Regions from separate parts of the Modestobacter lapidis genome, predicted to be linked through region 1. Evidence: riboswitches for the same ligand, from Rfam matches in the RefSeq annotation. Region 1 holds a riboswitch; the other holds the start of a gene.

Region 1 (7,316 bases):
CGGCGGCCACGGTGTTGAAGGCACCCAGCGTGGTGTCGTACTGCTCGGCGCACCCGGCAGCGACCTCCTCGGCCATCGTGAACGCCGCGTCGAGCTGCTCGGCCGTGGTCGGCCGTGGCTCGGCCGCGGTGATCGCGTCCTTCTGCTCGTCGCTGATGCACTCGACCGGCGTGGACAACCCGACGCCGCGGGGGTCGAGCCCGACGATGTCGAAGCGGTTGAGGACCTCGATCGGCAGGGTGAGCGCCGACTGGACCGCCGCGTCGGTGGCCGAGACGCCCGGACCACCGGGGTTCACCAGCAGCGAGCCGATCCGGTCGGTCTGCCCGGCGAGCACCGCCTTGACCAGGAACAGCTGCAGGGTCGGGCCGCCGGGGTCGGCGTGGTCGACCGGCACGGACGTCGTGCCGCAGGAGAACATGAGATCCCGCTCGGAGCCCGGCCGGCCGGCGACGATCGTCGAGATCTCGGCGTCGCAGTCGGTCCAGTCGATCTCGTCGGCCTCGGCCGTCGCGGGCGCGGCACTGGACGAGCTCGCGGTCGGCTGGGTGTCGTCGTCGGACGACGTGCAGCCCACCAGGGCCAGCACGGTGGCCGGGACGAGTCCGGCGGCGGCCAGCAGGCGGCGGGTGACGGTCACGATCACCCAGGGTAAAGGTCGGCCGGGCCGGGCACACCGATCAGCCGCCCAGGACCTCGGCGAGGTCGTAGCGCACCGGGACCTCGAGCTGGTCGTAGGTGCAGGAGCGGGCCTCGCGGTCGGGGCGCCAGCGCAGGAAGTGCCCGGTGTGCCGGAGCCGGCTGCCCTCCAGCTGGTCGTACTTGATCTCCACCACGAGCTCGGGGCGCAGCGGCACCCAGGACAGGTCCTTCCCGGCGTTCCAGCGACTCGTCGCCCCGGGCATCCGGTGCTCGGTTTCGTTCTCCACCTGGGCGTTCGCCCAGTCCTGCCACGGGTGGTCACCGAGCGCGTCGGCCCGGAACGGGGCGAGCTCCGCCACCAGCTCGGCGCGGCGCTTCATCGTGAACGAGGCCGCGACCCCGATGTGCTGCAGCGTCCCGGCACCGTCGTAGAGGCCCAGCAGCAGCGACCCGACCACCGGGCCGCTCTTGTGCCAGCGGAATCCGGCGACCACGCAGTCGGCGGTGCGCACGTGCTTCACCTTGGTCATCAGCCGCTGGTCGGGGGCGTAGCGCAGGTCGGCGCGCTTGGCGATGACGCCGTCCAGGCCGGCGCCCTCGAACTCGGCGAACCACCGCTGGGCCAGCTCGGCGTCCTGGGTCACGGAGGTGACGTGCACCGGCGCCTGCGTGCCGGACAGCGCCGCCCGCAGCCGGGCCTGCCGCTCGCCGAACGGGGTGTCCAGCAGCGACTCGTTCCCGAGGGCCAGCAGGTCGAAGGCGACGAAGGACGCCGGCGTCTCCGCGGCCAGCCTGTCCACCCGCGAGGCCGCGGGGTGGATGCGCTGCAGCAGCGACTCGAAGTCCAGCCGGTTCCCGCGCGGGACGACGATCTCGCCGTCGACCACGCAGCGCTCGGGCAGCTGGGCCTTCGCCGCCGCGACCACGTCCGGGAAGTAGCGGGTCAGCGGGCGCTCATTGCGGCTGCCCAGCTCCACCTCGTCGCCGTCGCGGAACACGATGCAACGGAAACCGTCCCACTTCGGCTCGTAGAACAGGTCGTCGCCGGTGGGCAGCTTCGCCGCGGGCTTGGCGAGCATCGGCTTGACCGGCGGGAGCACGGGCAGGTCCATGGGGGCAGTCAAGCAGCACCGGGCGGTGCCGGGCCGGCCAGCGCGTACCGGGTGAACAGGTAGCCGCCCTCCTCGAGCACCTGGACCAGCTCCGCAGCTGCCGGCCCGGGCAGGGGCGGGCCCGCCAGGAGGCCTGGTCCGCCGCCCACCAGCAACGGGGCCACGGACAGGTCGAGCTCGTCGACGACGCCGGCGGCCAGCGCGGCGGCGAACAGCGCCGGTCCGCCCTCGCAGACCAGCTGGGCCAGGCCGCGATCGGCGAGGGCGTCGACCGCCGAGGGCAGGTCGACGTCGTCGTCCCCGCAGACGAGCACCTGCACGCCGGCGGCGGCCAGCGCGGCCCGCCGGCCGGCGTCCGCGGCGGCGCAGGTGACCAGCACGGTGGGGGAGACCGCGTCGGTGACCAGCTGCGCGTCCGGGGCCAGGGACGCCCGCCGGGACACAACCACGACCGGCGCGGTCGGCCGGCTGCCCAGCGCGGTCCGCAACCGGCCGACGGGGGAATCGGCCAGCACCGGCCGGTAGCCCTCGGCGGCGGCCGTGCCGTGCCCGACGAGGACGGCGTCGGCCAGCGCCCGGAGGACCCGGAACACCCGCCGGTCGCCGTCGGACCCCAGCCCGCCGCTGCGCCCGGCCACGCTGATGGCGCCATCCAGGGCCGCGACGAAGTTGACCCGCACGTGCCGGCCGCCCGGCAGCCGGTACGCCTCGGCCAGCCCGCGCTCGTCGACCGGCCCGGGCGAGGGCAGCAGCCGCTGCACCGTCAGCGGGTGGTCAGCACGGCGGCGCTCTCCGCCGGCAGCGTCACGGTGTCGTCGTCCAGCACCGGCAGCTCCGCGGTGGCGAACAGCACCCCGGTCGCCGGGACGTCGAGGTCGATCTCGCGCGGCTGGTCGGACAGGTTCGCGACCACCCGCAGCGAGCCGCGGTACACGACCAGCCAGCGGTCCGCGTCGTCCCAGTGCACCTGCACGGCCGACAGGTCGGGGTCGACGAGGTCGGGGTGCGCCGCGCGCAGCGCGAGCAGCGCCTTGTGCACCTCGAAGAGCTCCGCGTGCGGCGCCCGGCCCAGCTCGGACCAGTCCAGCTTGGAGCGGGTGAACGTCTCCGGGTCCTGCGGATCCGGGACGACGGCGGCGTCCCAGCCGTGCGCGGCGAACTCGCCGATCCGGCCCTCGGCGGTGGCCCGGCCCAGCTCGGGCTCGGGGTGGCTGGTGAAGAACTGCCACGGCGTGCTCGCGCCCCACTCCTCGCCCATGAACAGCATCGGGGTGAAGGGGCTGGTCAGCACCAGGGTGGCGCCGGCCGCGAGCAGGCCGGGGGAGAGCGAGGCGGAGATCCGGTCGCCGACGGCGCGGTTGCCGATCTGGTCGTGGTCCTGCAGGTAGCCGACGAACTTCCAGCCGGGCAGGCTCGCGGTGTCGACCGGGCGGCCGTGGTGCCGGCGGCGGAAGCTCGACCAGTCGCCGGCGTGGAAGAAGGCGCCGGTCAGCGTCCTGGCGACCGCGCCGATGCCGGCCGCGGCGAAGTCGGCGTAGTAGCCCTGTTCCTCACCGGTCAGCGTGGCGTGCAGCGCGTGGTGGAAGTCGTCGCTCCACTGCGCGTCCAGGCCGGTGCCGCCCGCCACCCGGGGGGTGACCATCCGCGGATCGTTGAGGTCGCTCTCGGCGATGAGCGTCAACGGCCGGCCCTCGGCGACCGACAGCCGGTCGACCTCGGTGGCCATCTCCTCGAGCAGGTGGGTGGCGCGCTCGTCGACCAGCGCGTGCACCGCGTCCAGCCGGAGCCCGTCGACGTGCATGTCGCGCAGCCACATCAGCACGTTGTCCAGGATGTAGCGGCGCACCTCGTCGGACTCCGGGCCCGACAGGTTGATCGACTTGCCCCAGCTGTTCGCGCCGCCCTCCGCGAAGATCGGGAAGAACTCCGGCAGGTAGTTCCCCGACGGCCCGAGGTGGTTGTAGACGACGTCCTGGATCACGCCCAGACCGCAGCCGTGGCAGGCGTCGACGAAGCGCTGGTAGGCCTCGGGCCCGCCGTAGGTCTCCTGGACGGCGTACCAGGCGACGCCGTCGTAGCCCCAGTTGTGCGTGCCGTTGAACGCGTTGACCGGCAGCAGCTCGACGAAGCCCACGCCCAGCTCGACCAGGTGGCCGAGCCTGCCGATCGCGGCATCGAAGGTGCCCTCGGGGGTGAACGTGCCGACGTGCAGCTCGTAGACGGCGCTCCCGGCCAGCGGACGGCCGGTCCAGCTGGAGTCACCCCACGGGTACGCCGAGGGGTCGAAGCGGCGGGACAGCCCGTGCACGCCCTCGGGCTGGCGGCGCGAGCGCGGGTCGGGGCGCGGTGTCTCGTCGTCGTCGAGCAGGAAGCCGTAGTCGGCCTCCGGGGCCGCATCCACGGTGGCCCGCCACCAGCCGGCGTCGTCGCGCTGCATGTCGGAGATCGTGCCGTCGACGGTGACGCGCACCCGTTCCGGCAGCGGGGCCCAGACGGAGAACTCGGCGGGCGAGGCGGACGGTGCTGCCATGGGAACTCCTGCTCGGATCGCGGCGGTGCGGCTCCGACGGAGCCTGGCCGATCATGCCCGCCACGGGCGGCGCCAACCGTGGGGTGCCCCACGATCGCGCCCCGGAGGCGGCCGGAGGACGACGTCCTCCGGCCGCCCGGGTGTCACAGCGCCAGCTGCTGGCCCACCCGGATCACGTGCGGGTTCGGCACCGTGGCGGAGTTGCGGCCGTGCAGCTCCTGCCAGCTGGTGCCGTGCGCGGCGGCGATCTCCGCCAGCGTGTCACCGGGACGCACCGTGTAGGTGTCGCCCGAGGCCGCGGGCGCGGGCGCGGGCGCCGCAGCAGGCGCCGGTGCCGGTGCCGGGGCGGGGGCAGCGGCCGCCGGGGTCGTGCCGTCGCGCAGTTGCTTGCCGCACGTCGGCCAGGCGCCGACGCCCTGGGTCAGCAGCACCCGCTCGGCGACCTCGACCTGCTGCGCCGGCGTGGCCAGGTCGGCGCGCGGAGCGAACTCGCCGCCGCCGTGGCCCAGCCACGTGGGCGAGCTGAACTGCAGCCCGCCGTAGTAGCCGTTGCCGGTGTTGATCTGCCAGTTGCCGCTGGACTCGCACTGGGCGACGCCGGACCAGTCGTAGTGCGACGCCGAGGCGGGCCCGGCGAGGACGCCGATCCCGAGGGCGGCGGCGCCGACCGCGACCGTTCCGGCGCGGAGTGCGCTGCGGCGGGCGCGGCTCATGGAGAGGTGGGACATGGGTGATCCTCCGATCACCGCCTGCGGGGTTAGCTGTCGGGTTCGGGCGAATCGGTGCCCGGCCGCTCGCACCCCCGGAAGGGCGCGGCACGGCTTCACCCCGAGACACGCGCTGCGCGTCGGAAGTGGGTTCCCCGTCCCCGTCCTGGGTGGGTCGGTGTCAGGCTGCCGGCGGACGGGGCTCGGCGGTCCGGTGCCTCGCGCCCGTCCGGTGTGGCCCAGGCGCTCTCCCACTGTGAACGAAACCGCCCGGTTCCGCTTCGGTCCGGATCGCTCGGTCCGACATCCGCCCAGCTCGGGCTCCGACAGGCCGGGCCGGAGACGCCGCAGCGTCCCCGGCCTGTAACCCTGCGTTAGTGATCGGCCTCCTGCAGGGACCCACCGCGAGCGTGCGAGTGGTGGGGGGCAGGGGGTCCTTCTTTAGTCGCGGGCGAGCAGTGCGACCGGCAGGCGGGTGAGTAGCTCGGAGACCGCGGCGCCGGACGCGTCGGAGACCACCCGGCTGCCGGTGAGCAGGTCCCGCCACGAGCCGGTGGGCAGGTGCAGCGCGGTATCGCCCCAGCCGGTGCCCGCCAGGCGCACCGGCAGCCGGGTCGCGACGGTGACGGCGCCGCCGCGGTCGAAGGCGACGACGGAGTCCGCCGCCGTTCCGGTGGCCTCGACCGGCGTGTAGCCGCCGAAGGCCTCGGGGACGTCGCGGCGGTGCCGCAGCGCCCGCGAGACGACCAGCAGCTTGGCGGCACCGGTGTCGTCCACGGGCGGTATCCAGCCCTCGTCGAGCCGGGCCAGCGACGAGCGCCGCAGGTCGTAGTCGACCGGACGCCGGTTGTCCGGGTCGACCAGCGAGAAGTCCCACAGCTCGGTGCCCTGGTAGACGTCCGGAACGCCGGCGATGGTCAGTTGCAGGAGCTTCTGCGCCAGCGAGTTCGACCAGCCGAACGGTGCGATCCGCGCCACGAACCGGTCGACCTCCGTGGCGGTCGTCGGGTCGTCGAAGGCGGCGTCGACCAGCGCGTGCAGCTGGTCCTCGAACTCCTGCACCGGGTTCGTCCAGGTCGTCGAGGTGCCGGCCTCGCGGGCGGCCTTCTCCACGTAGGCGTGCGCGCGCTCCCGGGACAGCGGCCACGCCCCGACCAGGTTCTGCCACACCAGGTGGGCGAGCGAGCGGTCGGCCAGCGGGTGCCGATCGAGCCAGCCGCGAACCAGCCCGGCCCACTCGGTGGGCAGCTCGGCCAGCACCGCCAGCCGGGCCCGGACGTCCTCGCTGCGTTTGGTGTCGTGGGTGGACAGCGTGGTCATCGACTCCGGCAGCCGCTCGGCGCGCAGCCGCTGGGCGGCGTGGAAGTCGGCCACCGTCGTCCCGAACCGGGCCGGGTCGCCACCCACCTCGTTGAGCGCGACGAACCGCGCCCACCGGTAGTAGGCGCTGTCCTCGACGCCCTTGGCCATCACCGGGCCCGACGTCTGCTCGAACCGGGTGGCCAGCTCGGAGCCGGCGGTACCCAGCAGTGGGTGCAGGGCATCGACCGCGGCGGTGAGCTCGGGACGGCGCTCCCGGACCGCGCGCACCATCTCGTCGAGGTGCTCGCGGCCGTCGGGCAGGTAGCTGCGGTACACCGGGAAGCCGGCCAGCAGCTCGGCGAGGCCCTCGGTGACCAGCTCGGCCGGCACCCCGGGCAGCTCGCCGACGATCCGGGTCAGCCGGGCCACCTCGGAGCCGAGCATGCCGTCGGTGACCTCGCGCTTGCACATCCGCACCAGCTGCGCGTAGTCCACCCGCGTGCCGGCCAGCTCGGTGTCCAGCGCGGTCAGCGCCGGCTCGCCGGCCGGGTCGACCAGTACCCGGTCGACCTCGGCGAGGGCGTCGTAGCCCGTCGTCCCGGCCGTCGCCCAACCGGCGGGCAGCTGCTCGCCGGGCTCGAGGATCTTCTCCACGACCGTCCACCGGTGCCCGGACAGCCGGGCCAACGCGTCCAGGTACGCCCTCGGGTCGGCGAGGCCGTCGGGGTGGTCGATCCGCAGCGCGTCGACGGCCCCGGACTCCACCAGCTGGCCGACCAGCTCGTGGGTGGCGGCGAAGACGGCGGGGTCCTCGGCGCGCAGCCCGGCGAGGGTGTTGATCGCGAAGAACCGGCGGTAGTTCAGCTCCGCGTCGGCCCGGCGCCAGTCGACCAGCTCGTAGTGCTGGCGGTCGTGGACGGCGACCGGGTCGTCGCCGTCCCGGGCGGTGCCCGGTGCGACCGGGAACCGGTTGTCGTAGTAGCGCAGCTCCCACTCGCCGTCGGCCCGGACCAGCTCCAGCGT
Region 2 (7,316 bases), on a different contig from region 1:
GCCCGGCAAGGTGACCGGCTTCCTGGGGCCCAACGGCGCCGGCAAGTCGACGACCATGCGCATGATCCTGGGGCTCGACCGCCCGACGCGGGGGCGTGCGCTCATCGGCGGCCGCCGGCTCGCCGAGCTGGGCGAACCGCTCCGCGAGGTCGGGGCCCTCCTCGACGCGAGCGCCGTCCAGCCGGGCCGCACCGGGCGGGACCACCTGCGGGTCGCTGCCCGGAGCAACGGCATCGCGCCCGGCCGCGTCGACGAGGTCATCGCCGAGGTGGGTCTCGGTCCGGCGGCCCGCCGGCGGATCCGGGGGTACTCCCTGGGCATGCGGCAGCGGCTGGGCATCGCCGCCGCCCTCCTCGGCGATCCCGCCGTCCTGCTGTTCGACGAGCCGATGAACGGCCTGGACCTGGACGGCGTCCGTTGGATCCGCCGGCTCGTGCGGGAGCTGGCCGACGAGGGCCGGACCGTGCTGCTGTCCAGCCACCTGATGAGCGAGATGCAGCAGACGGCCGACCACCTGGTCATCATCGGCCGGGGCCGGCTGATCGCCGACGCGTCGATCGAGCAGGTGCTGCACGGCGAGGGCGCCAGGCAGGTGCGGGTGCGGACACCGGCCGTCGACCGGCTGGAACGGGCGCTCGCCCGGCACGGCCTCCAGGCCCGCCGGCTGGACGACCGCGAGCTGCTGGTCGAGGGGGTTCCGGCGGGGACGGTGGGCGACGTGGCGCTGGCGGCCGGCGTCGCCGTGCACCGGCTCGCCGAGGAGAGCAGCTCCCTGGAGCAGGCCTACCTCGCGCTGACCGGGGCCAGCGTCGAGTACGGCACCGCGGACGCCGCCCTCACCGGGCAGGTGCTGCCGTGAGCGTCACCCGGACCGGCGAGCCGGGCATGGCCGGCCTCCTCGCCCGTGCCGCCGCGGCCGAGTGGACCCGGATGTGGACGGTGCGGACGACGTGGTGGTGCCTGCTGGCCGCCGCGGTCACGGTCGTGGGCCTCGGCCTCACCTTCGGGATCGACGTCGGCGGGGACCCGGGCGGCGCGCCACCGGCGCAGCTGGCCGGGGAGATCGCCGTCCTCCCCGGGCAGTTCGCCCTCCTGGTCCTGGTGCTGCTCGCGGTGACGCCCGAGTACGCCACCGGGGCGATCGGGACGACGCTGCAGTGGACGCCGCGCCGCGGCGTGCTGCTGGCCGCCCGGGTCGGGATGCCGGTCGCCGTCGCGACGGCCGCTGGGGTGCTGCTCGCCCTCGCCGCGGACCTCGCCGCCTGGGCGGCCCAGCCGCGCATGGAGCTGTCGTTCCCGGCCCTCGCCGGCAGCCTCGGCTCGATCGCGATCGTGCTGCTCGCGGGCGGCCTGCTCGCGGTCGGGGCCGGCCTGCTGCTGCGGAGCACGGCCGGGGCGCTGGCCGCCGTCTTCCTCGTCCAGCTGGTGCTGCCGTTCCTGCTGCCGGCGTTCGGCGTGGGGTGGATGAGCGCTCTCAGCCTTCTCCTGCCCGGCTCGGCCGCGACGTTCCTGCTCCTGGGCGAGCCGGACATGACGACGGCGTCCGCGGCGGCCGTGCTGGCCGTCTGGTCCGGGGGCGCGCTCGCGGCGGGGGCGTGGTCGCTCCTCCGCCGGGACGCCGCCTGATGGCGCAGCACCGGGCCACCCTCGACGCCGGCCCGCGCGGGCGGGTGGTCCCGATCGGATGGCGGCGGCGGCTGGCGGGCCGCCCGCTCGTCGAGCAGGCGTACCGGGCCTGCGTCGGTGTGGTCGGTGGCCTGGTCGTCGCCGCCGGCCTGGTCCTGGTCCCGCTGCCCGGGCCCGGCTGGCTGACGGTCATCGCCGGCCTGGTCGTGCTGGCCTCGGAGTTCGCCTGGGCCGAACGGCTGCTCGGGTTCGCCAGGCGGCACGTCCAGCGGTGGACCGGGTGGTTGGGGACCCAGGCACCATCGACCCGCCTGCTGGTCGCGGTCGGGACCGCGGTGTTCGTCTACGGCGTCGTCGTGATCGGCCTGCGGATCGCGGGCGCGCCGGAGTGGGTGCCCGGCTGGGTGCCGCTCTGGCGGTCATGACGTCAGGGCGGTGCTCTACCCGGCACTCCGCGTCCGGGGATGCCGCGGGGCCTGGCGGACGGCGACCTTCAGGTGCGAGCTCACGATGCCGATGTACGTGAGGCACGAGCCGTGCCCCGGCGACCGGAGTAACACTGGACCTGCCGACGTGCGGGGGCCGCGTCGAGTTGCATCACCGATCGCACGACCGAGGAGGAGCGATGCACTACCTGCGCCGCATGCAGGCGGAGCGACCCGTGCTGTTCTGGCTGACGATCCTGTTGGCCTTCTGGCTCGGCTTCCAGCTCGTGCTCTTCGTGGCCGCGCTCCTGCTGGGGCCGTTCGGGCTGCCGTCGTGGGCGCCCTTGGTCGCCGTCCTGGTTGCCCTCGTCGTCATCGCTCGCCGACAGCAGCGGTCCGGGTAAGCCAGGCTGCTGCCCGCCGACGGCAACGCAGTGCTAGCACCGGGCAGCTCGGCCCGTGTCTCACCTGGGACGCGGGCCGCTACTCATCCCGGGCCATCTCGCCCGTGCGGGCCATCGCGACCGACTGCGGCTGAACCGTTCTGCGCCAGGGCTTCGGCCGGGCACCCTCGGGACGCGGTGGAACGCCGACCGGCCCGGTCGGCGGCGTCCGGCGCCGCGCGGGCGGATCCTGGCCCAGCAGCCGGAACGACAGTTGCACGGCCGGCCCCGTCGCGAGCGCCAGCAGGACGGTTCCGAGCCCGAGTGCTCCACCGAGCAGCCACCCCGCCACGAGCACCGTGACCTCGATCGCGACACGCGCGGTGCCGATCGACAGGCCGTGATGGTGGCAGGCGACCATCAGGCTGTCCCGCGGCCCGGCTCCGAACCGGGCGCCGATGTACAGCGCGCTCCCGAAGCCGAGCAGCACCACCGCAGCGACGAGCACCAGGACCCGCACCCACGTGTCGGCCGCCGGGAGGTCGTCGAGCCAGGAGGTCTCCAGCAGCCGGTCCAGGACCCAGCCCACCGCGACGACGTTGAACAGGGTGCCCAGGCCCGGACGCTGGCCGAGTACCCAGGACAGCCCCAGGACGATGAGCCCCACCACCATGACGACGACCCCGAAGGAGAGCCCGAGGCTCTGGCTCAGGCCCGAGTGCAGCATGTCCCAGGGGGAGAGCCCCAACTCCACCTGCACGGACAACCACACGGCCAGCGCACACAACGCCAGGCCACCGAGGAACCTCAGCAGTCGTCCGGGAGAAGGCGTCCAGCGGAACGAGCGGGTTCGGGAGGGCGTGATGCTGGACGTGGCGGGGCTCCTCGGCTGCAGTCGGTCCGCCCAGCATGCCTGCTCGCCGCCGACCGGCCTCAACTGCCAGGGTGCGCAAGGCAGCCGGGGGCAGTCCCCCTCGCCCGCGTATTGCCAGCCAACCAGCCACGGAACCTTTCCCGGTTCGCCGGCGCCACCCACCGACGGTACGGTCTCGGACCACCGCGTCGACGTGATCTAAGACATACGGAGGGACCCATGAGAAGCGGACCCACTCCAAAAAGGCTGCTCACTATCCTCACTGCGCTGATGCTCCTAGCCGGCACAAACGCGCTGACGGCAGCGGCCAGTCCGCGCAACGACGACTCGAGCGGCGACGCCGGAGCGACATACTCCAACCCGACCGGGCTCGACACCATCGAATGGCTCCCGAACAGGCCAGCGGATTACCGAATCCTCTACGGGGACAGCCCGCTCACGTTCGGCGACCTACGGCTCCCCGAGCGCGCTCCGGGACGTGACGGCTATCCGGTCGTGGTTTTCATGCACGGAGGCCAATGGGAATCGAGCTGGAGCCTTTCCTACACCGATCAGCTCGTGGAAGCGCTGACTAGAGCGGGGGTCGCAACGTGGAGCTTGGAGTACAGCCGCCGCAACAACCCCGGCGGGGGCTGGCCGGGAACCTTCCTCGATGTCGCAAACGGCACGGACTACCTGCGCGAACTCGACAAGAAGTTCCCGCTCGACCTCGACCGGACCGTGGCCATGGGCCATTCCTCGGGCGGTACGCTCGCACTATGGCTGGCCGGACGCGACCAGCTGCCAGCGGATAGCGAGCTCTACATGTCGAATCCGCTTCCCATCCACAGCGTGGTGGACCTAGCGGGTGTGCTCGACTTCGACCTTGCATTGCAGGCCGGGCGTGACGATGTCCTGCAGCTCCTTGGCGTCGAGACGGCCGAGCAAGCGGCCGAACGATTCGACGACGCGTCTCCTCGGCACCTCCTGCCTCTCGGCGTCCCACAGCATCTGATCATCGGCACGCTTGACGCCGACTGGCGAAACGACATTCACCGCCGCTACACCGAGGCTGCGCGCGCCGCCGGAGACGATGTAGAGCTGACGGTGCTGGAGGGCGCCAATCACTTCGACGTCGTAGACGTGTGCGGACCGGCTTGGGCCGTGGTCGTGAACGCGGTGTTCTCGCACCTCGATGAGGAGCCAAGCCCCGGCGCCTTCAAGTGGCCCAGCCGCCACGTCTGCCAATCGCGAGGGTAAGCCGACCCGCGACATGCGGGGCTCCGGGTCGTTCCACGCTTGATCAAGAGCGCGCGCATCCCAGAGCCCCGCGTGTCCGGGCGGGTGTCGTCGTGGTGAAGTGATCGCACTGAGGCACTCGCCGTCGAGGTCATCGACGACGCCGTCTGCTCCGCGGTCAACTCAGCGACTCGAACGCTTTGTGATGGGTGACCAGCTCGGCGAGCTGAACTCAGCCATCAGCGGGGACTCCTCGATGGCCACCAGCGGGGACTTTGACACGGCCACGGACAGCCGGTTATAGGTGCACAAGTGCCTGAGGGGCATCCCCAAGACGGTCAGTGGCTGCCGGTCCCGCTCGGTTGCCTGCCATCGACGGCCGGCGAGCTCGTGGAACATCGCGGCCACGTGGGGACTGGCGGATGCCCATGACGAGGGCGGCTCCGGCGTCGGCTCACGCCGTCGAGTTGTTCGCGGGGGAGCAGGCGCCGTGCACGTCGAGCGCGCGCCGCAGGCGCGGCGATCGCCTCGATGCCTCGCCCGGTAGCCGAGACGGGGAGCGACCCCCTACCCCGACAGGGGTAGGGGGTCGCTCCCCGTACGAGTCCCGACTCGAGCCCGCACTGCCCGCCGAGGGCCAACCGTCAGGTGTTCACCGCCTGGTCTGGCTGGCGGCTGCCACCTGTGGCTCAGCCCGCCCGGTGGTTCACGTGGACGTGGTCCATGTGGTTCGCCGTGCCGGTCCCACGGTTCTCCATCTGCTTCCAGGAGCCGGTCGGCGAGGAGAGCATGCGCTGCTGCCAGATGATGTAGTCCACGCCGAGCTCGTCCCAGTGGGCGATGTGGTGCTGAGCGACCGCGTCGCCGAGGGCGGCGTTGACGCCGACCATGTAGTCCAGCGCCAGCCCGGACGGGTGACCGCCCGGATCGGCCGCGCTGACGCGTGTGCCGCCGATGGTCCCGAGGCCGGGGACGCTGCTGACGACCGCGTCGGCGGCGGCCTGCACGTGCGGCCGAACGTTCCCGGCGCTGTTGGAGATGCGCGCGACGGCCGTGGTCACCGCGGCGACGGGGAGTGCCGGGGCTGGCGCGGCCTGCGCGGCACCGGAGGTCGTAAGGATCTGCCCCGGCGTGATGAGACCGGGGTTGCCGCCGATGACGCCGACGTTGCGCTGATACAGCTCCTGCCACGATTGGCCGTGGACGGCGGCGATCGTCGCCACCGTGTCGCCGGGTCGGACCGCGTAGTGGCCGCCCAGGACGGCGTGGCCGGACGGTGCCTCGGCGGCGACCGCGGTGGCCGGGGAGGTGTCGGCTCCGTCGTGGGCGGAGGTGGCCTGCGCAGGGGAGGTCAGGACGCCGAGTCCGACGACTGCGGCGCCGGCCGCGACGGGGACCCCGGCGAGGACGTGCTTGGTGCGGACATAGCGCGGTGCGCGGTGCTTGGACATGGTGATTCTCCGATCACCGCCGGCGAGGTGAGCTGTCGGGTTCGGGCGATCGGTGCCCGGCCGCGGTGCGCGGCTTCACCCCGAGGCGCGTGACGCGCCGTGAACGTGGGTCCCCCACCCCTGCCCTGAGTTCTCCGGATGACGGCCGGTGGGCAGAGTTGGGCGGACCGACGCCATGCCCTCATGATTGAGCGCAGCCAAAAAGTTACGTGCCGATATGTGCATTGTCGCCGTAACGTAGGTCACACGACAGGTTGTACGGATTACCGTGGGCTTCACCGTCCAGCGGAATTGGCATGCGCGGTCACCAGCCCGACGTTCCTCGACCGAGGGGCGGTATCGAAGTTGGATGCCATACCGCTCGCGGCGCCGGGGATCCGGCGGGAACGATTACCGATCTGGATCTGCCGGGCGAGCGGTGACCGCGCTGATGCGCGCCGTGGTCACCAACATCGACGACCCGGCGGTGCCTGCCCGGCTGGATCTGGTTGTGATCCCCGGGGCGAGATATCGAGCTGTACGAGTGTCCGAGCAGGACTTGAACCTTGAGGAAAGGCATGGCGCCGCTTCGCGTCTGTTGTCCTCGGCTCGTGACCGGGACGAATGCCCTGACCGCGCGTCGCCTGTCGCATGAGCTTGACGCGCCTGAACGCGGGTCACCGGTACAGCAACGCGGTCCGCGCGGCAGCAGAAGGCTGCGTTGGCCCGCCCGAGGGACCATGGGCTGCCGTTCTCCACCTGGAGTCTATCGATGCTGGCTGACTTCCTGGTCGCTGAGGGGATGGTCGACGACATCTCCCCCGAGGGCCTGCGGACGCTGCTGCGCGAGGAGGGCGTCTCCTTTCCGAGCCGTCAAGACCTGGAAGACCAGCACCGACCCTGACTACGCCATCCTGCGCCGGAGACTCTCTACGGCCGGCGGAAGATGACCGCCTGGCTCAATCGGGCCATGGCCGCCGAGCGACGGCCGCCGGTGCCATCCTCCGGGCCGCCGACGGCCCCTTCCGCGCCTTCGTCGGGCTGTGCGCGTTCGCCGGCCTCCGGCTCGGCGAGGCAGCCGCGATCAGGGTCGGCGACGTGGTTCCTTCGCCGCACCCTCACCGTCGCCCGGCAGGTGCAGCGGGCACCCGGCGGCTCGATCGACGTTCGCAGACCCAAGTACGGCAGCGAGCGGCAGGCCTACCTGGCCCCGTCACTGGTCGATCTGCTCGCGCAACACGTCGCCGCCCACTACCCGACGGGCAACTGGATCCTCACCGGAGAAACGGATGATCCACCGCACCAGAACACCGTCGGCTATCGCTGGCGCACGACCTTGAAGGCGGCCGCGCTCGAGAAG

The links. Region 1 has a riboswitch for cyclic di-AMP ahead of ACYVG5_RS03205 (LysM peptidoglycan-binding domain-containing protein). Riboswitches for the same ligand answer to the same signal wherever they lie in the genome.
Region 2: linked by a shared signal. The riboswitch ahead of ACYVG5_RS20870 (LysM peptidoglycan-binding domain-containing protein) and the one ahead of ACYVG5_RS03205 (LysM peptidoglycan-binding domain-containing protein) in region 1 are both predicted to bind cyclic di-AMP.

The regions. Positions count from the first base shown of each region.
Region 1 covers NZ_BAAGVS010000002.1:104,055-111,370, forward strand. The annotation lists gene ACYVG5_RS03185 (alpha/beta hydrolase) at 1-640, opposite strand, end outside; gene ACYVG5_RS03190 (ATP-dependent DNA ligase) at 681-1,754, opposite strand; gene ACYVG5_RS03195 (dihydrofolate reductase family protein) at 1,763-2,515, opposite strand; gene treZ (malto-oligosyltrehalose trehalohydrolase) at 2,518-4,284, opposite strand; gene ACYVG5_RS03205 (LysM peptidoglycan-binding domain-containing protein) at 4,428-5,012, opposite strand; cyclic di-AMP (ydaO/yuaA leader) riboswitch at 5,016-5,179, opposite strand; gene treY (malto-oligosyltrehalose synthase) at 5,433-7,316, opposite strand, start outside.
Region 2 covers NZ_BAAGVS010000035.1:17,469-24,784, forward strand. The annotation lists gene ACYVG5_RS20840 (ABC transporter ATP-binding protein) at 1-859, shown strand, start outside; gene ACYVG5_RS20845 (hypothetical protein) at 856-1,626, shown strand; gene ACYVG5_RS20850 (TIGR02611 family protein) at 1,626-2,051, shown strand; gene ACYVG5_RS20855 (hypothetical protein) at 2,252-2,455, shown strand; gene ACYVG5_RS20860 (YczE/YyaS/YitT family protein) at 2,535-3,194, opposite strand; gene ACYVG5_RS20865 (alpha/beta hydrolase) at 3,528-4,547, shown strand; gene ACYVG5_RS20870 (LysM peptidoglycan-binding domain-containing protein) at 5,216-5,977, opposite strand; cyclic di-AMP (ydaO/yuaA leader) riboswitch at 5,980-6,124, opposite strand; gene ACYVG5_RS20875 (hypothetical protein) at 6,729-6,860, shown strand.